3 linked regions of the Funiculus sociatus GB2-C1 genome follow. The main gene of each other region encodes a partner of the protein of the gene in region 3 in a complex. Links are inferred from orthologs where the notes say so. Each region holds a gene or a part of one and is shown on either strand. Other genes may lie near its edges.

Region 1 (4,363 bases), on a different replicon or contig from region 3:
GGTTGAAGCTGGCAGATTGTGCATTTGAAATTCATCTTTTTCGCTGACAAAAGACCGCTCTTGCCTTGCCCGCGAAATTAGGTCATAGTGTTTTTCGATACGCTGCTGATAAACCTTAGCTTTTTCTATTTCTCCTTGTTGCTTCAGGAAATAGTAAATTAACTCGCAGCCTGGGATAATATTATCTGGCTCGCCTGCGATCGCTTTTTCGATGTAAATGATGCCCTCAGCATCATTTTGTTTTAATAATATCTGTCCCAAGGCATAGTTAGCCGCCGGATGATTTGGTTCAGTAGAGAGTATTTCTTGAAACAACGCGATCGCTACCTGATTGCCCTTAAACTCTGCCGTCCAGCAAGCACGATTCCAGGCTTCCTCCGCAGTTAACGACCCATTCCGGGCTTTTTCATCCAGAGTTTGCAGAGTTTTTTGCGCTTCCTGAGCATAAGCGTATCTTTGCCGCCAAGGAGTAGCCATTTCCTCCTTCCAAGCGCGATCAAAATGGGCTGTCAAATGGCTCAAAGCCTTACCTAGAAATTTCTGGGCCGCGCTCAACTGAACAGGTGCTGGCAGCACTAATTGCTGCCCTGCCAAAGGAAGATATCCTAAAGCAGAGAGTCGATCCGATAGGCACGGGTGAGTATCAACATTACTGGTTTTTTCTGCTAGAACTTGGTCAATCCATGTACTCGCATCTTCAGAATTAACACCAGTACCCAAAGCACTAAACATCGAGGTAAAAGTTGCCATTGGTGGTTCTACCTGACGCTCTACCTGCTTATAAATACTTGGCCAAAAAGAACTCTGCAAAAATATATCTTTGACTTTTATATTAATCAGCGCCTCAGCTAGATTTTGCGCCCCAGCCAATTCTGCTGCACAACGATCCGCCTCGTATTCATTTGTTCGTCTCAAAACAAACGAATAAGCGCTGAAAAAAGGAGCATACCAGTTTAAAAAGCGATCGAAAAGCACGGAAGAACCATCATGTCCGCTGTGCCGCAACCTTTCCAACATCTGATAATAAGTTTCTTGGACGCGATAAATCCAGGCACTAAAGCGATTATGGTTTCCTGACAAATGTCCGAACTCGTGAGCAAGTACAGCGCGAAACTGCTCCGGCGAAAGGGCTTGCATCAAGGGTAGCCCGATAAGCAGATAGTTTTGCTGCCATCCAAATATCCCCAAACGCGGTACTTGACGGACACCTGCATTGAATTCCTCAGTCAACAAAATGCGGTGAAATCGAGGTGCTTGCAAGGCAGATGTTAGTTCGTTAATTAAAGCAAACAGGTCGGGAACCTCTTGCGGAGTTAGTTCTAAGCCAGTTGGCGGCGGGAACCGCACCCACAGGGATTTTAGAACAATGAACGCTGGAACAAGTACCACAATGCCGACTTTGATCAGAGCGCTACTAACGTGCCTGCTGTAGATTAGTGCCAGTAAAACTAATCCAAAGATTGCCAATAGCCCTGCCAAAACCAAGAAAATATAGGCATAGCCCAAGGCAGCTAGAAGACCGACGCGGAACTTGTAGCTTGCTGGTTGCTTGCGGGCAAAACCCTCCAGACGCTTAACCAGCGCATCGAACTGCTCTTGATTCATTAGAATTCATCCAACTCTTTTATTAGAGTTCCCAATAACCAGGCAATTTCCACAAGGTTTTGCCCGAATTATCCTTGGTTGAAAGCAGCTCAACTTTAAGCGCATCCTGCGGTCAAAGCTCCATATAATTAAGTAAGTGCAACAAAAATAAACACTCAGTAGTAAACCGACAGATGCCCGCCGAGGCAATTTTGGCGTGTTTTGTGATTGAGATGCGGCTGCCCAAATTTTCATCAAGGGAATTGCTGATATATGGCAAAGTTAGAAACTAGAACTGAACCGATGGTGCTGAACATGGGGCCGCACCATCCCTCCATGCACGGAGTGATGCGACTAATCGTCACCCTAGACGGCGAGGATGTCGTAGATTGCGAACCCGTAATCGGCTACCTGCATCGCGGCATGGAAAAAATTGCCGAAAACCGCACCAACATCATGTACGTTCCTTACGTTAGTCGCTGGGACTACGCCGAAGGGATGTTTAACGAGGCTATCACCGTCAACGCCCCAGAAAAGCTGGCTGATATTGCGGTTCCCAAACGCGCCAGCTACATCCGCGTCATCATGCTAGAACTGAACCGCATCGCCAACCACTTGCTGTGGCTTGGCCCGTTCATGGCTGACGTTGGCGCACAGACTCCCTTCTTTTACATTTTCCGGGAACGGGAGTTGATTTATGACCTGTGGGAAGCCGCTTCAGGTTATCGGATGGTGAACAACAACTACTTCCGCATTGGAGGAGTTGCTGTTGATTTGCCTTACGGCTGGGTTGACAAGTGCCAAGACTTCTGCGACTACTTTTACCCCAAGGTTGACGAATACGAACGCTTGATTACCGACAACCCCATTTTCCGCCGTCGGGTTGAGGGCGTTGGCACTATCAACCGCGAAGAAGCGATTAACTGGGGACTTTCTGGCCCCATGCTGCGCGCTTCCGGGGTGAAGTGGGATTTACGGAAAGTTGACCACTACGAATGCTACGACGATTTCGACTGGGATGTGCCGTGGGAAACTGCCGGGGATTGTTTTGCCCGTTACTTAGTGCGGATTCGGGAGATGCGCGAATCTGTGAAGATTCTTCGCCAAGCCCTTAAGGGACTTCCTGGTGGCCCTTACGAAAACTTGGAAGCTAAGCGCATGGCAGAAGGGGCAAAATCTGAGTGGAACGATTTTGATTACCAGTACATCGGTAAGAAAATATCCCCTACTTTCAAAATTCCTAAAGGCGAACACTATGTCCGCGTCGAGTGTGGCAAAGGTGAACTGGGAATTTTCTTGATTGGGGATGATAACGTTTTCCCATGGCGTTGGAAGATTCGCACTCCCGATTTTGTTAACGTGCAAATCCTACCTCACATCATTAAGGGTGTGAAAGTGGCTGATATCGTGACAATTTTGGGCAGTATCGATATCATCATGGGTTCAGTAGATCGGTAAAGAAAATGAAAAAGGCAAAAGGAAAATCACTTTTGCCTTTTTCATGTTTAGCTTAAATAAATAATGGGTGAGGAGTTGATAATGCAAGTTCCAGAAATTACTCAGACACTCTTAGATGCGAAAAAAAATAAGAAACTAAGCTTTGGCGATTTAGAAAAAATATTGGGACGTGACGAGGTATGGATTGCAGCGGTGATCTACCGTCAAGCTAGTGCTTCTGAGGAAGAGGCGAATAAGCTGGTTTCTGCATTAGATGTTAACCCAGTTTATGCTAAAGAATTAACAGAAAGCCCTCTAAAAGGCTTGGGGCCAGTTGTTCCTACTGATCCTTTGATTTATCGATTTTATGAAATAATGCAGGTTTACGGAATGCCGATCAAAAGCGTGATTCACGAAAAGTTTGGTGATGGCATTATGAGCGCAATTGATTTTACCTTGGATGTGGAGAAGGAAGAAGATCCCAAAGGCGATCGCGTAAAAGTCATCATGTCTGGCAAGTTTTTGCCCTACAAAAAGTGGTAACTCGTTGCTAGGGTTGAGGAAAGGCGATCGCGTTCTTGATGAGAGGCTGGAAAGAGCGATCGCTTACCTGTTAAACTCCTGTTTTAAGGATTTTTTTTGGAGAAAACTGTGGCAAACCAACCTAATGCGGTAGAGTGGACACCCGAAGCTGAAGCCAAGCTGAAAGAAATTCCCTTTTTTGTCCGTCCCGCTGCTAGGAAAAAAATTGAAAAATTTGCCCAAGAAGCCGGGCAAAAATTAATAACAGCGGAAGTTTATCAGCAAGCTAAACAACAGTTTGGGCAGTAGCAGCGGCGTAAAGTTTAGGGGCGATCGTTTGATGTTCAGTTGAGATAGCGATCGCGTAATTATCATCTCTGGCAAATTGAAAGCCCTACAAGAAATGGTAGCACTCAGCCCCATAGCCCATCTAATAACCGCTAGGACTGGTTTTTATGTTCAGTGTACCTATCGTCCCACTATCGTCGTACCAGGGGCGCTTGGTAAGGCGCTTGGTAAGGTAGTCGAGGGTGTGGTTATCATCCCTCCATAATTCGTTGTTGTACCAGGTGCCGAGGGATACTTAGTCGGTAAAGTGCTGGTAGGTCTAGCTATTGACGCAGGTGCCAAAGTCGTAGGCTGGGGAGTAGTTGTAAAACTTGGCTCCATTGTAAAGAGTTGCGACTTATTTGTATTTTTTTTAGCTTTGTTCTTCTTTCGTGAAGAACTCTTATTCGTGCCACTCTCCTTAGAGGAAGCTTGCTGCACGAAATCTGGCCGGGAATTCCGCTGGGAAATTAATGTAAAACTGACAAAAGAA
Region 2 (4,396 bases), on a different replicon or contig from region 3:
ATGGACTCTGCCCCTTTTAGTAAACGCGCACCGACAGACAGTTCTGGTTTATCGTTGTCATGGCTGATAGAGTGGTTAGCAGTAAAGCCTTGTGCTTCTTCTATAAGCCGTTGTATTGTCTTTGCAGACCAGTTCCAAATCTGCCCTACCTGCTCAATCATCTCGCGCTCTAACGGTGAAAAGAAACCGTCAATGTACGCCAGCGCCAGGATTTGCCGCATTGCTTCATTTTGTTTACTAGGCGACACTCTACGAGCTACATCCTCGATAGCAAGCAGGTGTTCGTCTTGGGCGAGGATTTTCTCCATTTCTTCGATGGTGCGTTGTCCCATCCTGCTCTGGCTTGCAAGTTCGTGCAGAGCTTTCGCCTCTTTACTATGAATCTGTTGATCGGCACACACCATGTGTGTCACCAGCAAAAATGAGTAGTCTATTTCCTGGTCAGCTGTTGTGTTTGGGGCAGACATCTATCTCTCCGGGGGTGTTGTACATAAAACAGAGTTTGAGCCAGGGCTGTTAAATTTCTTTATGGCTGTTCCTAGCGATGCTGTTCAGCGATGCCTTTGGGTTGTAGTTGGCGGTTAATTAGGGATGCGATCGCTTTAGCATCTCCAAGCTTTGCGAGTTTTAGAAGATTTGGCTGAGTCATAACGAATAGAGGTGAGGAGCGATAAAAAACTAGCTTCTATTTAAGGATTCCCAGCGCTAATCGATAAATCGCTATTTCTCAGAAGTTTTTGCGTGTTAGCGTGGTAGCTATCGCTCTGATTCACTATCACCCAGTAAAGTAAGCAAAGAATCTCAACCCACGCTTACCATTGGATTACGATAATATTTGCAAATATCTGGCAGAACAGTACCCAGCCGAGTTCGTGCGCTGGCTACTCTCAGATGAAGCTACCGAAATTCAGGTACTCAAAACTGAACTTAGCACCGAACCGATTCGCGCCGATTCTCTCACACTGTTGCAAACTGCCAACCAAATCCTGCACATAGAATTTCAAACCCTGCCAGCATCAGAGCCACCACTACCATTTAGAATGCTCGACTATTGGGTGCGACTGTATCGACAGTATCGCTGTCCCATTGAGCAAGTCGTGATTTTTTTAAAGTCCACTACCTCAGAAGCTGTCTTTACTGAGCAGTTTGCGGCAACAAACACCAGGCATAGCTACCGAGTCATCCGCCTGTGGGAGGAAGACCCGGCTCCACTTTTGGCAAACACTGCCTTGTTGCCATTGGCTACGCTAGCTAGAAGCAACACTCCCAACGCCTTATTAGAGCAGGTCGCAGCCCAGATCGATATGATCGAAGAACCAGAGCAACGGGGGAATCTCGCGGCTTGTGTCGAGGTGCTGGCTGGTTTGCGGTTTGAAGAAAGTTTAATTCGCCAACTTTTGAGGGAGGAAATTATGCAGGAATCAGTAACGTATCAAGCCATCATCCAAAAGGGAGTGCAACAAGGCCTGCAACAAGGAAAGCAAGAAGGAAAACAAGAGGAGGCGCGATCGCTTGTCCTGCGTCTGCTAACCCGTCGATTTGGTGCTGTTGACCAAGAACTGCAAGAGCAAATTGGGACATTATCCGTCGCGCAGTTAGAGGAGTTGGGCGAGGCGCTGTTAGATTTTCAGACTGTAACGGATTTAGTTGTTTGGTTGGATGAGCATTGCTCATAGCGCCCTAGAGCATCAAGAGCAAGCGATCGCACTTTACACATCCATCTGAATGCGATCGCTGGCTGCTCACATACAATCTCTTAACCAAATTGATAAGTAGAATTTCTCATGCGCCGCGCTGGGCTGGATACTCTGCAACGATATACTAAACACTGGGGTCGTAAAAAAATCTTCACAATAGAAAAGATAGACAGATTCGACACCCGGTGTCTCGAATCAGCTCAGTAATTACTTAGCGATGGCTTTCATGAACCCAGGCATTGACCTACAAGGAACTTTTATCCAATCCCTCAAGGATTTGGGCATCCCATCTGGTGCTGCCAAAGCGATTTGGATGCCGCTACCGATGTTTTTGATGATCATTGGTGCCACGGTCGGCGTTTTGGTAGTTGTATGGCTGGAGCGGAAAATTTCTGCTGCCGCTCAGCAGCGTATTGGCCCAGAATTCGCCGGCCCGTTGGGCGTTTTACAACCAGTAGCCGATGGTCTGAAGCTGGTTTTTAAAGAAGATATTGTACCAGCCAAGACTGACCGCTTGCTATTCACCCTGGGGCCGATTATCGTCGTTATTCCAGTGTTTTTGTCCTATTTAATTGTGCCATTCGGACAAAACCTGGTAATTGCTAACATAAGCGTAGGGGTCTTTTTGTGGATTGCGCTTTCCAGCATTGCCCCGATTGGCTTGCTGATGTCTGGCTATTCGTCAAACAACAAGTATTCGCTGCTAGGTGGCTTGAGAGCAGCAGCGCAGTCGATTAGTTACGAAATTCCGCTGGCGCTGTCCGTATTAGCGATCGCTATGATGTCTAACAGTCTTAGCACCATCGACATCGTAGAACAGCAATCTGGCTACGGAATTTTCAGCTGGAACATCTGGCGACAACCCGTAGGATTCATCATCTTTTGGATTGCAGCCTTAGCAGAATGCGAAAGACTTCCCTTTGACTTGCCAGAAGCAGAAGAAGAATTGGTTGCAGGTTATCAAACCGAATACTCAGGAATGAAATTCGGTTTATTTTACATTGGTTCCTACGTCAACCTCGTTCTGTCTGCCCTACTGGTAGCAATTTTGTATCTGGGCGGCTGGGAATTCCCTATTCCCATTGAGATGTTAGGCAGCTGGCTGGGATTCAATGAAGCGAGTCCCATGTTGCAGGTAATTGATGCCTCGCTGGGAATCACAATGACTCTGCTGAAAGCTTACTTCCTCATCTTCATTGCCGTTCTACTTCGGTGGACTTTACCTCGCGTTCGCATTGACCAATTGCTTAATTTGGGTTGGAAATTCCTGCTGCCAGTATCGCTGGTAAACCTACTATTAACGGCAGCGCTAAAACTCGCATTTCCTGGTGCTTTTGGTGGCTAGTCCGATTTTAAATTTTAGATTTTAGATTTTGGATTAGTTGTGATATCCAAAATCATCGGAGACCCAGAAACTCCTTCGCCCCCGCAAAATCCAAAATTATCGGAAGACCAAAAACTCCCACCTCCGCAAAATCCAAAATTGGAGAGAGAGAGACACGAACAATGTTGAAGTTCCTCAAACAAGTTGGCGATTACGCTAAAGAAACTGTCCAAGCGGCTCGGTATATTGGTCAAGGATTGTCCGTGACTTTCGACCATATGCAGCGCCGTCCAATTACTGTGCAGTATCCCTACGAAAAACTCATTCCCTCCGAGCGTTTCCGGGGTAGAATTCACTTTGAATTTGATAAGTGTATTTCCTGCGAAGTCTGCGTGCGGGTTTGCCCGATAAATCTGCCAGTGGTGGATTGGGAATTTAACAAGGAAAGCAAAAAGAAACAGCTCAAACACTACAGCATCGACTTCGGAGTTTGTATCTTTTGCGGTAACTGCGTAGAATTCTGTCCGACTAATTGCTTGTCGATGACTGAAGATTACGAGCTTTCTACCTACGACCGTCACGAATTGAACTATGACAACGTGGCACTCGGTCGTCTACCGTATAAAGTCACGCAAGACCCGATGGTGACACCGCTGCGCGAACTAGCCTACCTGCCGAAGGGTGTCATGGAGCCGCACGACCTACCGCCTGGTTCGGTTCGCGCTGGTCAGCGTCCAGAGGAAATTCTGGAACAGATGGAAAAATAAAAGTCAGTGGCTAATTGCTCATGACTAATGGCTAATGGTTTTTATCAATTAGCCATTAGCCACTAGCAATTAGCAATTAGCAAAGGACAAAAAGCAGTGAATCTAGCAGAAGGCGTTCAGATTGTTTCGTTTGGCTTGCTGTCGGTGATGATGATTGGGGCAGCATTAGGAGTAGTGTTGTTTTCTAGTATTGTCTACTCAGCATTTTTGTTGGGCGGAGTATTTATCAGCATTGCTGGTTTATACCTTCTCCTGAATGCAGATTTTGTATCAGCGGCGCAGATTCTCATCTATGTTGGAGCTGTTAACGTTTTGATTTTGTTCGCCATCATGTTGGTGAACAAGCGGGAAGATTTTACACCCATTCGCAATCGTTGGATTCGTCAAGGTTCAACCGGATTGGTATGTGTCGGTTTGTTTGCGCTTCTGGGAACGATGGTGGTAAGAACTCCTTGGGCTTTATCCAGCTTACCCCATTCTGTTGAAAGTACCATTGTGCAGCTGGGTGAGCATTTTTTCAGCGACTTTTTGCTGCCATTTGAGTTAGTTTCTGTACTGTTGTTGATGGCAATGGTGGGCGCAATTATTTTGGCGCGTCGCGAATATAT
Region 3 (8,279 bases):
AGCGTCCAGAGATACCATCAGCTGAAGATGACAGCGAAGATGCTGATACAACGGCTAATGAGGATGTAGCTGTCGAAGAACCTTCTGACACTCCAGAATCAGACAATCCTGCTGAAGATAGCGATCCCACATCGACTGTAGACACCGCCTTTGCTACCCTGAAGCTGAAAGACCGTTTTTTGTCCCGGTTAAACGACCTGGCAAACGATGAGGAATTGGCTCAATTGCTACAACCTGAGGAAGAGTTGCCTGCTACCGAGCCAGAGTTAATAGAATCAGAGTTGTCTGCACCAGACGTGGCCCAGGAAGATAGTGAAAATACTGGTGTGGTTGATGGAACTGAAACGGCGGCAATACAACAGTCGTCGGAAACCGACTCTGAAGCCCCGCCAGAGAGTATGTCAACAGATTGGGAGTTATTGGCTCAACTGCTAGATCAACAACCCCCGCTACCAGAATTTGACGAAGAAGATGCCGCTATTTCCAGCGACGCGCCCAGTAATTCTCAAGTGGCGGCAGAAAGTCCCCTGACTATTACTCAAAATCCTACCAATGGGTTCTCGACAAGAAATTCCGGTGGAAATTGGGCAGATCAAGAGATTGTTGTGGACGATGACCCCTTTGAGGAGCCTCTGGGCAGAAGCGATCGCATATCCCCTTTCCCTCCTAGCCATTATCCCCAACCGCAGCCATCAGCGCTAGACGAGGAGCCTGTGCCAGCACCTGAGTTGGTGTTGCCAGAAGGCGAACTGATTGCAGGGCAACTGCTCTTGCTCCGCGTGAAATTAAACTCCGAGTTGAGCCGCATCTATGTCAAGCTGTGGGTTCACGATCGACAAACGCGATCGCTGCTGGATGGTCCTCGTTGGCTTGTAGATTTTTCGCCCAATGCCTTTGGTGTCTTGGAAACAATGACTCAGTTAACTGTGCCGTTTGGGAGTATGTCCATCCGATTTGAAGCGGTTACAGTAGATACTTATACCCAAAGAGAGAGCCATAAAGTGACACTTGACCGTACTGTCATTCCCCCTGACTTGCCCAACTGGTCGCTGGATGAGTTTGGGGATTGATTAGTTGTTAAAAATTTTTATAATTCGGATCTTTGCGCCAAATTCACTGTAGATTCGATTAGAAGAATTGTTTCATAACAATAGGAAATTTAGCGATGGCAGCTTCATTCTTACCTTCAATTTTGGTCCCTCTAACTGGCTTGGTCTTCCCAGCTATAGCAATGGCTTTCCTCTTTCTTTACATTGAACATGAAGACCCAACTGGGATTTAATAGCTACAAATTAAAAACCCGCCCTTCCGGTTAGGACGGGCGGTTTTTCTAAAGGATGTAGAAGCTTCTACATCCTTCTTTGTTTATGCTTACAAAGAGGAGCCTAAACCAGCATAGGCACCATAGAAGAAAGTACCTAATACGGCGATAATACCTAAACCAGCGACTGTCGCTACAATCCACAATGGGATTCTTCCACTTCCAGACACAGCTTTTTCCTCCTAATTAAACTCGAACTAGCTTTATTTAATCAAACTCAGTTAGGCGAAGCACTCACTGTTATAGGGCTTTCGCACTATGACAGAAGCTTCCAGTTTCACTCGCCGTTGCCTCCCTATACGAATGTATAGTGTGGTTTTACACAGCGTCCGGAGGTTTTGCTTAGGTTTCCCTAGCACTGACTCCCGTACTACTTGCGTAGTACCCTGGCAGACACCCGCCTCCCGCAGGCACAATTTCTGTTGTTACACCGCTTGGTTTTCGCTTATCCCGAAGAGCCGCTATACCTAGCTGGTATAGCGGAATTCTGCGATTTTAGTTAAAGAAATAACTGGAAAACAAAATTCCCAAAACGAAGACAAGTAGCAATCCTAAGAACAGAGAAGTCCTGTTTAACTCAACTGGCTGATTATTAGGATTGGGAAGACGATCCGGCATCGGTTTCTCCTATCGTTGAATAAATTGCATGGAAGCGATCGCGCCCAAGAAAAAGACTGTAGGCACAGCCAGAGTGTGGACAGCAAGCCATCTAACGGTAAAAATCGGATAAGAAACTGGTTGATTTGCTGGAGTATTGCTAGTCATGATTTGCCACTACTTTTAAACTACTTACTTGATAAATTGCTCTATTTGATCTTTTGATTCAACACGATCTTGCACAATTGGCACTTCCGTCCGATTTGGAGTGAAATACTCATTGGGGCGGGGTGTTCCAAACGCATCGTATGCCAATCCAGTTTGAACAAATAGCCAACCAGCAATAAACAATGCTGGGATAGTGATGCTGTGAATCACCCAGTAACGTACGCTCGTAATAATGTCCCCAAACGGACGCTCTCCAGTAGTACCAGCCATTCAGATTCCTCCTCTGACAACAGTTTAAAGCTTTGTTTATATGATACGAAATTCGGTAGATGACAAGCAAGAAAATAGTTGCAAACAGCTTATTTTCTGCTTATTACTACCACCTGACGGCGACGATGCTCTCTTCAAGCCGCAGACGATGAACCCTCGTATTTCAGCAAAACACCACGCTGACCAATAATAAATCCTCGATCGGGCGTTACAAATTTAATTTTGTACAAATTCGAGGGTATATTCTCCATCTCGCGATCTTTTTCCCAGGTTTTACCACCATCTGGACTGCGGAGTAAATTGCCACTTCCCCCCGTCACCCAAATTTCCTCTGGTGTGCGATATGCCAAATCGAGTAAACCCCAACTGGTAGATATCTCTGGATATTGTGCCTCTTGCCACTCATCGTGCTTTTCAGGGTCGCTAAATTGCAGCTGACCGCCCCGTGCGACCATCCACAACCGACCATCTTGTGCAAAACCCATATTTTCAACACGTCGGGAACTATTGCGGTTGTGGGATACCCACGCTTCCTGACCTGGTTCCCAAGTTGAGTAGAAGTTCCCTTTTGCTGAGACTGCTACATATTTACCATCTTCAGAGCGGGAGATGTTGCGGACAACGCCCACTGCTTCTTGCACCATCGCTTTCCAGTTTTGTCCAGCGTCTTGAGTGCGATAAATTGCGCCTACGTTGGTGGTCATCTCAGCGGAGTTGGGCCCTAGTGCCAAAATTGTGTTGGGTGCGCCCGGTAATTTATTACTCAGTGAGATGCGCGTCCAAGATTTTCCGCCATCGGTGGTGTGCAGTAAGATAGCAGGTTCTCCTGTAATCCAACCCTCAGAACCAGCAAAACTCACACCTGTAAAGCGGTATTTCTGATCCCCAAGGGACAAGTTCCGAGGCTCCCAGGTTTTGCCGCCATCGGTTGTTTCCAAAATTGTAGAGTCACTGCCCACAAGCCAGCCGCGATCGCGGTCGTCGGTAAAGGCAATATCCTGAATATTAGCTGTTGTTGGCAGCTCAATGACTTGCCAAGGGTTGTTGCTCACCGAAGGGACGCTACTACAACTGGCACAAAACAGGGCGACTACCAGCAATATTACAATTTGTTTCAGTGTTCTCACAAAAAAGTTCATAACGTCCAGCACTGGTGGATAGAATCTGACCTACGGCAGGTATCAAGAGCCGAGTTTCGTTTTAATGCAAACTGTAAAGACTCAGAAAAAACAAAAAACCTAAAGCCAAGGCACCAAAAATGAGCAGATTCTTCTGTCCTGGGGTTAAAGTGTTTACCCCCAGACCAAAACCCAGATTTTCCTTAAATCCAGACGGCGCACCTGCAACGCCAATATTTTGAAACTGCGTTTTCCGCACTCCACAGACGGGACAGCGCCAAGAGAGCGGTAATTCTTCAAACGATGTTCCTGCGGGGATATCACCCTTACTATCGCCCTTAAGTGGCTCATAAACATAGCCACAGGCGCGACATTCGTGGCGATCCATGATGGCATCAACGGCTTGATCGCTCATAGCTCAGAAAGTAGTTGAGAAGCCAACCTTAAAATCTATGTTAAAAATTATGCCATAAGTGTAGGACTTCCTTAACATTTTCTAGTTCTGGTGGGCGCAAAGGGCGATCGCTAGATATAAAATTTGTTTAGTTCGACTTATGTGTGCTATACGTAATCGCTCTCGAAAGCCGCCAGCGTTACGCTGTAAAGGTAGTCACTCTATAATGTATATGTAAAGAAGTAATAACTCGCGTTGTTTCATCTGAGTGGTAGTTAACTATCGTGTTTGTCCTTAGTGGGTATGAGTATTTTTTAGGATTCCTACTGGCTTGCAGCTTGGTGCCTTTTCTAGCACTGTCTGCTGCTAAGCTTCTGCGCCCCAGCGGTAGTAGTCCAGAGCGACGCACCACCTATGAATCTGGTATGGAGCCGATTGGGGGAGCTTGGATTCAGTTCAACATCCGCTACTATATGTTTGCGCTTGTCTTCGTGATTTTTGATGTTGAAACTGTTTTCTTGTTTCCGTGGGCTGTTGCCTTCCATCGCTTAGGAGTTTTGGCTTTCATAGAAGCCCTGATCTTTATTGCAATTCTTGTGGTTGCTCTTGTTTACGCTTGGCGCAAAGGAGCTTTGGAATGGTCATGAAATCTAACCAGGCAAATGAATATGCTGCCCTAGAACAGCAGCAGAAAGAACGCATTCTTAGTCCAATTGAGCGGCCCAAGGTCACTCAAGAGCTTTCGGAAAACGTCATCCTGACCACAGTTGATGACCTGTACAACTGGGCGCGGCTTTCCAGCGTATGGCCTTTGTTGTTTGGCACCGCCTGCTGCTTCATTGAAGTTGCGGCGATGATTGGTTCGCGGTTTGACTTTGACCGATTTGGACTGGTTCCCCGTTCCAGCCCCAGACAAGCAGATTTAATCATTACTGCTGGAACCATCACTATGAAGATGGCACCTGCTTTGGTACGTCTTTATGAACAGATGCCAGACCCCAAGTATGTGATTGCGATGGGAGCTTGCACAATCACTGGCGGGATGTTCAGTGCTGACTCCCCGACAGCGGTACGCGGAGTGGATAAGTTGATTCCTGTGGATGTATACCTGCCTGGATGTCCACCACGTCCAGAAGCGATCATGGATGCGATCATTAAACTCCGGAAGAAAATCGCTAATGATTCGATTCAGGAACGCGATCAAATGAAGCAAACGCATCGCTACTACAGCACCACCCACAAACTCAAAGGTGTAGACCCCATCCTGACAGGGAAATATCTACAGTCAGGCACTCGCCAAAGCCCACCGCCAGAGTTGGCAGCAGCTATGGGTATGCCTGTATCCCCAGCCCTGTTGACGGCTCAAAAACAGGAGGAAGGTCGTGGCTGAAGCAGAATCCCAAATCGTAGCCAGTAAGATTTCTGGGTGGTTGACGGAAAACGACTTTGAGCATGAGGCTCTAGAGCAAGATCATCAAGGCGTTGAGATCATAAAAGTTGACCGGGACTTTTTGATTCCTATCGCCACAGCCCTCTATGCTTATGGGTTTAATTACTTGCAATGTCAAGGTGGCTATGATGCAGGGCCGGGTGAGGATTTGGTCAGCTTCTATCATCTGATTAAGCTGAGTGACAATGCTGACCGACCGGAAGAAGTGCGTCTGAAGGTGTTTTTGCCGCGAGATGACGCTAGAGTGCCTTCGCTGTACTGGATTTGGAAGACAGCAGATTGGCAAGAGCGGGAATCCTACGATATGTTCGGTATTGTCTACGAAGGACACCCGAACTTGAAGCGTCTTTTGATGCCGGAAGATTGGGTAGGCTACCCTTTGCGGAAGGATTATATTTCGCCTGATTTCTACGAGTTGCAGGATGCTTTTTGATTAAGAAGCATTGCCCTTAATCAGGAAATTTTGCCTGAAAGCACTCACTTGTTTTAAGTGGGTGCTTATTTTTTTTAGATAGCTTTTGCTAGAAAATAAATTGTCCTCACAATCGATTTTGTTTGAATTTTAGCTAGTAGCTTGTGTCTTGGGAACGAAACCCAACTTACGACTTATGAGATAAGTTCAGGAAACTTCTGATTAACTCAAAACTCATAACTTATAACTATTTATTCATCCCGGTTTAGGGTTAATTTAATCATTCCATAGGGAGGTCGCGGATCGCAGTACACTTTTATTTTAGAATCTGCATCTGATACAAATGCGGTGTCCCAAAGTCGATTTTCAGCTGCAAAGGAAACTTCTGCCATTTGCGGGAAGCGTTGTAGTAGGCGCACACCCATCTCATAAACGAGATGTTGGATTGATTTGCTGACAAATTCATGAAAGACAACTTGCACGAAATCGCGCACTTGTTCAGCAGGGATGTAATGTGATAAATCAGACGCGATCGCATTCTCTACGTCAGCGTATTTCCAGTAAACATCGAGATAAATAAATAAGGGGCGATCGCTCATTTCTGGTAGCGTGGTATACTCATCGCGAGCAAAGTTGGCAAACAAGCTACCAGTAACTTTGATTAGCTGAAATCCTACTCTTCCACAACTATGAGCGACGATTTTTGTACCATCTCCCTCACGCTCAAAATCCAGCACTGTAACTGCATAGTCATTGCGCGAACGGCTGAATAAAACTTCGCTATTGGTATTTCCCCCATCGGGGTGAGGTAAATGTGCCGCAGCAAATGGTTGTTCTCTACCTGTAACTCGCAGCGATCGCATTTGGGGATAAGTATTTAAAAACTCCTGTCCCAGGAAATTTATAAAACCTTCTAAGGTTGAGCCATCGAATGTGATCGCTTTCTTCAAAACAAAGTTTTTCATGGTGTCGGTAGCCACCACATCTGTATTGATTCCCTCAGTGTAGGCGGCGATAAAATTGTTACCGAATACCTCAACATCAACATCAACCGCAAACAGGATGTTTTCTCTACCACTAAACTCTGATTCTGGAATTTCTGTCAAACCCAACATCGGTTTTGCATATGTGCGGTACAGGGTAATATTTCCTTTACCATAGCTAATTTCTGCGCTCACGCCTTGCTCCTTATCCTACTATTTTTGGTTTTGTATTGAGGAAACCTTGTTATTAGCCATTTTTATAAATTTTAGGGTTGCATTATTCAAGGAAACTTACAATCACATTATTAGTCTCTCGTTACGTTGGCGAAACTCTGTGCAAGGCTCGAATTATATTCGCCAGTATTTCTATATACACATTTTTTTAGAAAGTGCCGGAAGCGGAACGTTTTTGAAACTGACCTTTACCTTTGTTGCCCAGCCAGCGATCGCCATCTACAATCAACTCCCCGCGTAAGAAAACTTTCTCTACTTTCCCAGTAATAAAACGCCCTTCAAATAAGCTGTAGTCTACGTTAGAATGATGAGTTGCCGCACTCAAAATATGTTCTTTATTTGGGTCAAATAAAACTATATCGGCATCGCTTCCCACAGCAATTGTTCCTTTTTTAGGAAACAATCCAAACATTTTAGCGGGAGCAGTTGCAGTTAACTGTACAAACCTATTCAGCGAAATTTTACCCGTTCTAACACCGCCATCATATAGTAAAGTCAACCGCAATTCTACGCCAGGCGCACCATTAGGAATTTTAGAGAAATCCTCTTTTCCAACTTGTTTAGAACGGTGCCAACCAGAGGAATTTTCTTTGAAACAAAATGGACAATGATCGGTAGCAACTATCTGGAGATCGTCAAACTTTAACCCCCGCCACAATGCCTGTTGACACTGATGTTCTCGTAACGGTGGGGTCATCACATATTTAGCCGCTTCAAAACCTGGTTTGTCATACTCCTCAATGTTTAAGAAAAGGTAATGAGGACAAGTTTCTGCAAAGGCATAAATACCGCGATCGCGTGCTTCAACTACTACATCTAATGCTTCTTTTGCTGACAGATGAACGATATATACAGGGATTTCCGCCAACTCTGCAATCCGAATTGCTCTGTGAGTAGCTTCTGCCTCCATAATTGTTGGTCTTGTTAAAGCATGATATTTTGGAGAAGTATTTCCCTGAGCCAATGCTTCTTCAATTAATACTTGAATTACGCTACCATTTTCTGCGTGTAAATTCACCATACCGCCATGAGAACCTACCGCCCGCATCGTTTTAAATATAGAGGCATCATCTACCATTAAAATTTCTGGATAAGCCATGAACATTTTAAAGCTAGATACCCCATCGTAATTAATTAAATCGGGTAATTCTTTTAAAACTTCTGGGTTAATATCTGTCAGAATCAGGTGAAAACTATAATCTACACAAGCTTGCGGTTCTGCCAATGCTAGACGATTATCAAGTGCAAATATTGCGCTTTCTCCTTTGCTTTGTTGAGCATAATCGATAATAGTAGTCGTGCCACCAAAGGCAGCGGATCGCGTTCCTGACT

What was found. Proteins that work in one complex are often made in the same cells at the same time.
Region 1: the proteins of ndhC (region 3) and NDI42_RS05115 are in contact, whole or in part, in a cryo-EM structure (PDB 6ZJN), measured with the Thermus thermophilus proteins. The link is inferred for Funiculus sociatus GB2-C1 from one-to-one orthologs. Residues at the interface, in WP_096411116.1 of Thermus thermophilus: Glu45, Ser46, Asn48, Pro50, Ala51, Gly52, Glu53; in WP_223903221.1 of Thermus thermophilus: Met26, Thr27, Asn29, Gly31, Pro32, His34.
Region 2: the proteins of ndhC (region 3) and nuoH are in contact, whole or in part, in a cryo-EM structure (PDB 6KHJ), measured with the Thermosynechococcus vestitus proteins. The link is inferred for Funiculus sociatus GB2-C1 from one-to-one orthologs. Residues at the interface, in WP_126986108.1 of Thermosynechococcus vestitus: Gly6, Tyr7, Glu8, Tyr9, Phe10, Gly12, Phe13, Leu14, Ile16, Cys17, Ser18, Pro21, Ala24, Leu25, Ala27, Ser28, Leu31, Arg32, Pro33, Ser35, Arg40, Leu41, Thr42, Thr43, Tyr44, Glu45, Ile51, Gly53, Ala54, Trp55; in WP_126985484.1 of Thermosynechococcus vestitus: Gln8, Lys26, Trp29, Leu30, Pro33, Met34, Met37, Leu38, Leu83, Ile84, Phe85, Lys86, Glu87, Asp88, Val89, Leu90, Pro91, Ala92, Thr100, Ala104, Val107, Ile108, Phe111, Leu112, Tyr114, Ile115, Ile125, Ser126, Leu128, Phe133.

The regions. Positions count from the first base shown.
Region 1 is NZ_JAMPKJ010000006.1:145,841-150,203, reverse strand. Bases 1,067-3,949 are described here. They hold NDI42_RS05115 (NAD(P)H-quinone oxidoreductase subunit H), read left to right. Parts: upstream 1,067-1,857; coding sequence 1,858-3,042; downstream 3,043-3,949. Other genes in these bases: NDI42_RS05105 (PCP reductase family protein), read left to right, coding at 3,673-3,852; cynS (cyanase), read left to right, coding at 3,124-3,564; NDI42_RS05120 (M48 family metallopeptidase), read right to left, coding at 1,067-1,605. Also shown: more of NDI42_RS05120, read right to left, coding at 1-1,066; NDI42_RS05100 (hypothetical protein), read right to left, coding at 4,012-4,363.
Region 2 is NZ_JAMPKJ010000006.1:134,746-139,141, forward strand. The notes cover bases 1,067-3,982. They hold nuoH (NADH-quinone oxidoreductase subunit NuoH), read left to right. Parts: upstream 1,067-1,923; coding sequence 1,924-3,042; downstream 3,043-3,982. Other genes in these bases: NDI42_RS05055 (Rpn family recombination-promoting nuclease/putative transposase), read left to right, coding at 1,067-1,676; ndhI (NAD(P)H-quinone oxidoreductase subunit I), read left to right, coding at 3,207-3,788; NDI42_RS05070 (NADH-quinone oxidoreductase subunit J), read left to right, coding at 3,885-3,982. In the rest of the region: NDI42_RS05050 (GTPase), read right to left, coding at 1-467; more of NDI42_RS05055, read left to right, coding at 819-1,066; more of NDI42_RS05070, read left to right, coding at 3,983-4,396. UniProt on the Escherichia coli protein: NDH-1 shuttles electrons from NADH, via FMN and iron-sulfur (Fe-S) centers, to quinones in the respiratory chain. The immediate electron acceptor for the enzyme in this species is believed to be ubiquinone.
Region 3 is NZ_JAMPKJ010000021.1:12,082-20,360, forward strand. What follows is about bases 2,861-5,833. They hold ndhC (photosynthetic/respiratory NAD(P)H-quinone oxidoreductase subunit C), read left to right. Parts: upstream 2,861-4,152; coding sequence 4,153-4,515; downstream 4,516-5,833. Other genes in these bases: NDI42_RS12080 (photosynthesis system II assembly factor Ycf48), read right to left, coding at 2,861-3,495; NDI42_RS12085 (rubredoxin), read right to left, coding at 3,557-3,889; NDI42_RS12095 (NADH dehydrogenase subunit K), read left to right, coding at 4,512-5,258; NDI42_RS12100 (NAD(P)H-quinone oxidoreductase subunit J), read left to right, coding at 5,287-5,751. Outside these bases: NDI42_RS12050 (hypothetical protein), read left to right, coding at 1-1,070; psaI (photosystem I reaction center subunit VIII), read left to right, coding at 1,166-1,282; NDI42_RS12060 (photosystem II reaction center protein J), read right to left, coding at 1,372-1,491; photosystem II reaction center protein PsbL, read right to left, coding at 1,817-1,939; psbF (cytochrome b559 subunit beta), read right to left, coding at 1,949-2,086; psbE (cytochrome b559 subunit alpha), read right to left, coding at 2,111-2,356; more of NDI42_RS12080, read right to left, coding at 2,491-2,860; pucL (factor-independent urate hydroxylase), read right to left, coding at 5,982-6,908; hydA (dihydropyrimidinase), read right to left, coding at 7,096-8,279. UniProt on the Escherichia coli protein: NDH-1 shuttles electrons from NADH, via FMN and iron-sulfur (Fe-S) centers, to quinones in the respiratory chain. The immediate electron acceptor for the enzyme in this species is believed to be ubiquinone.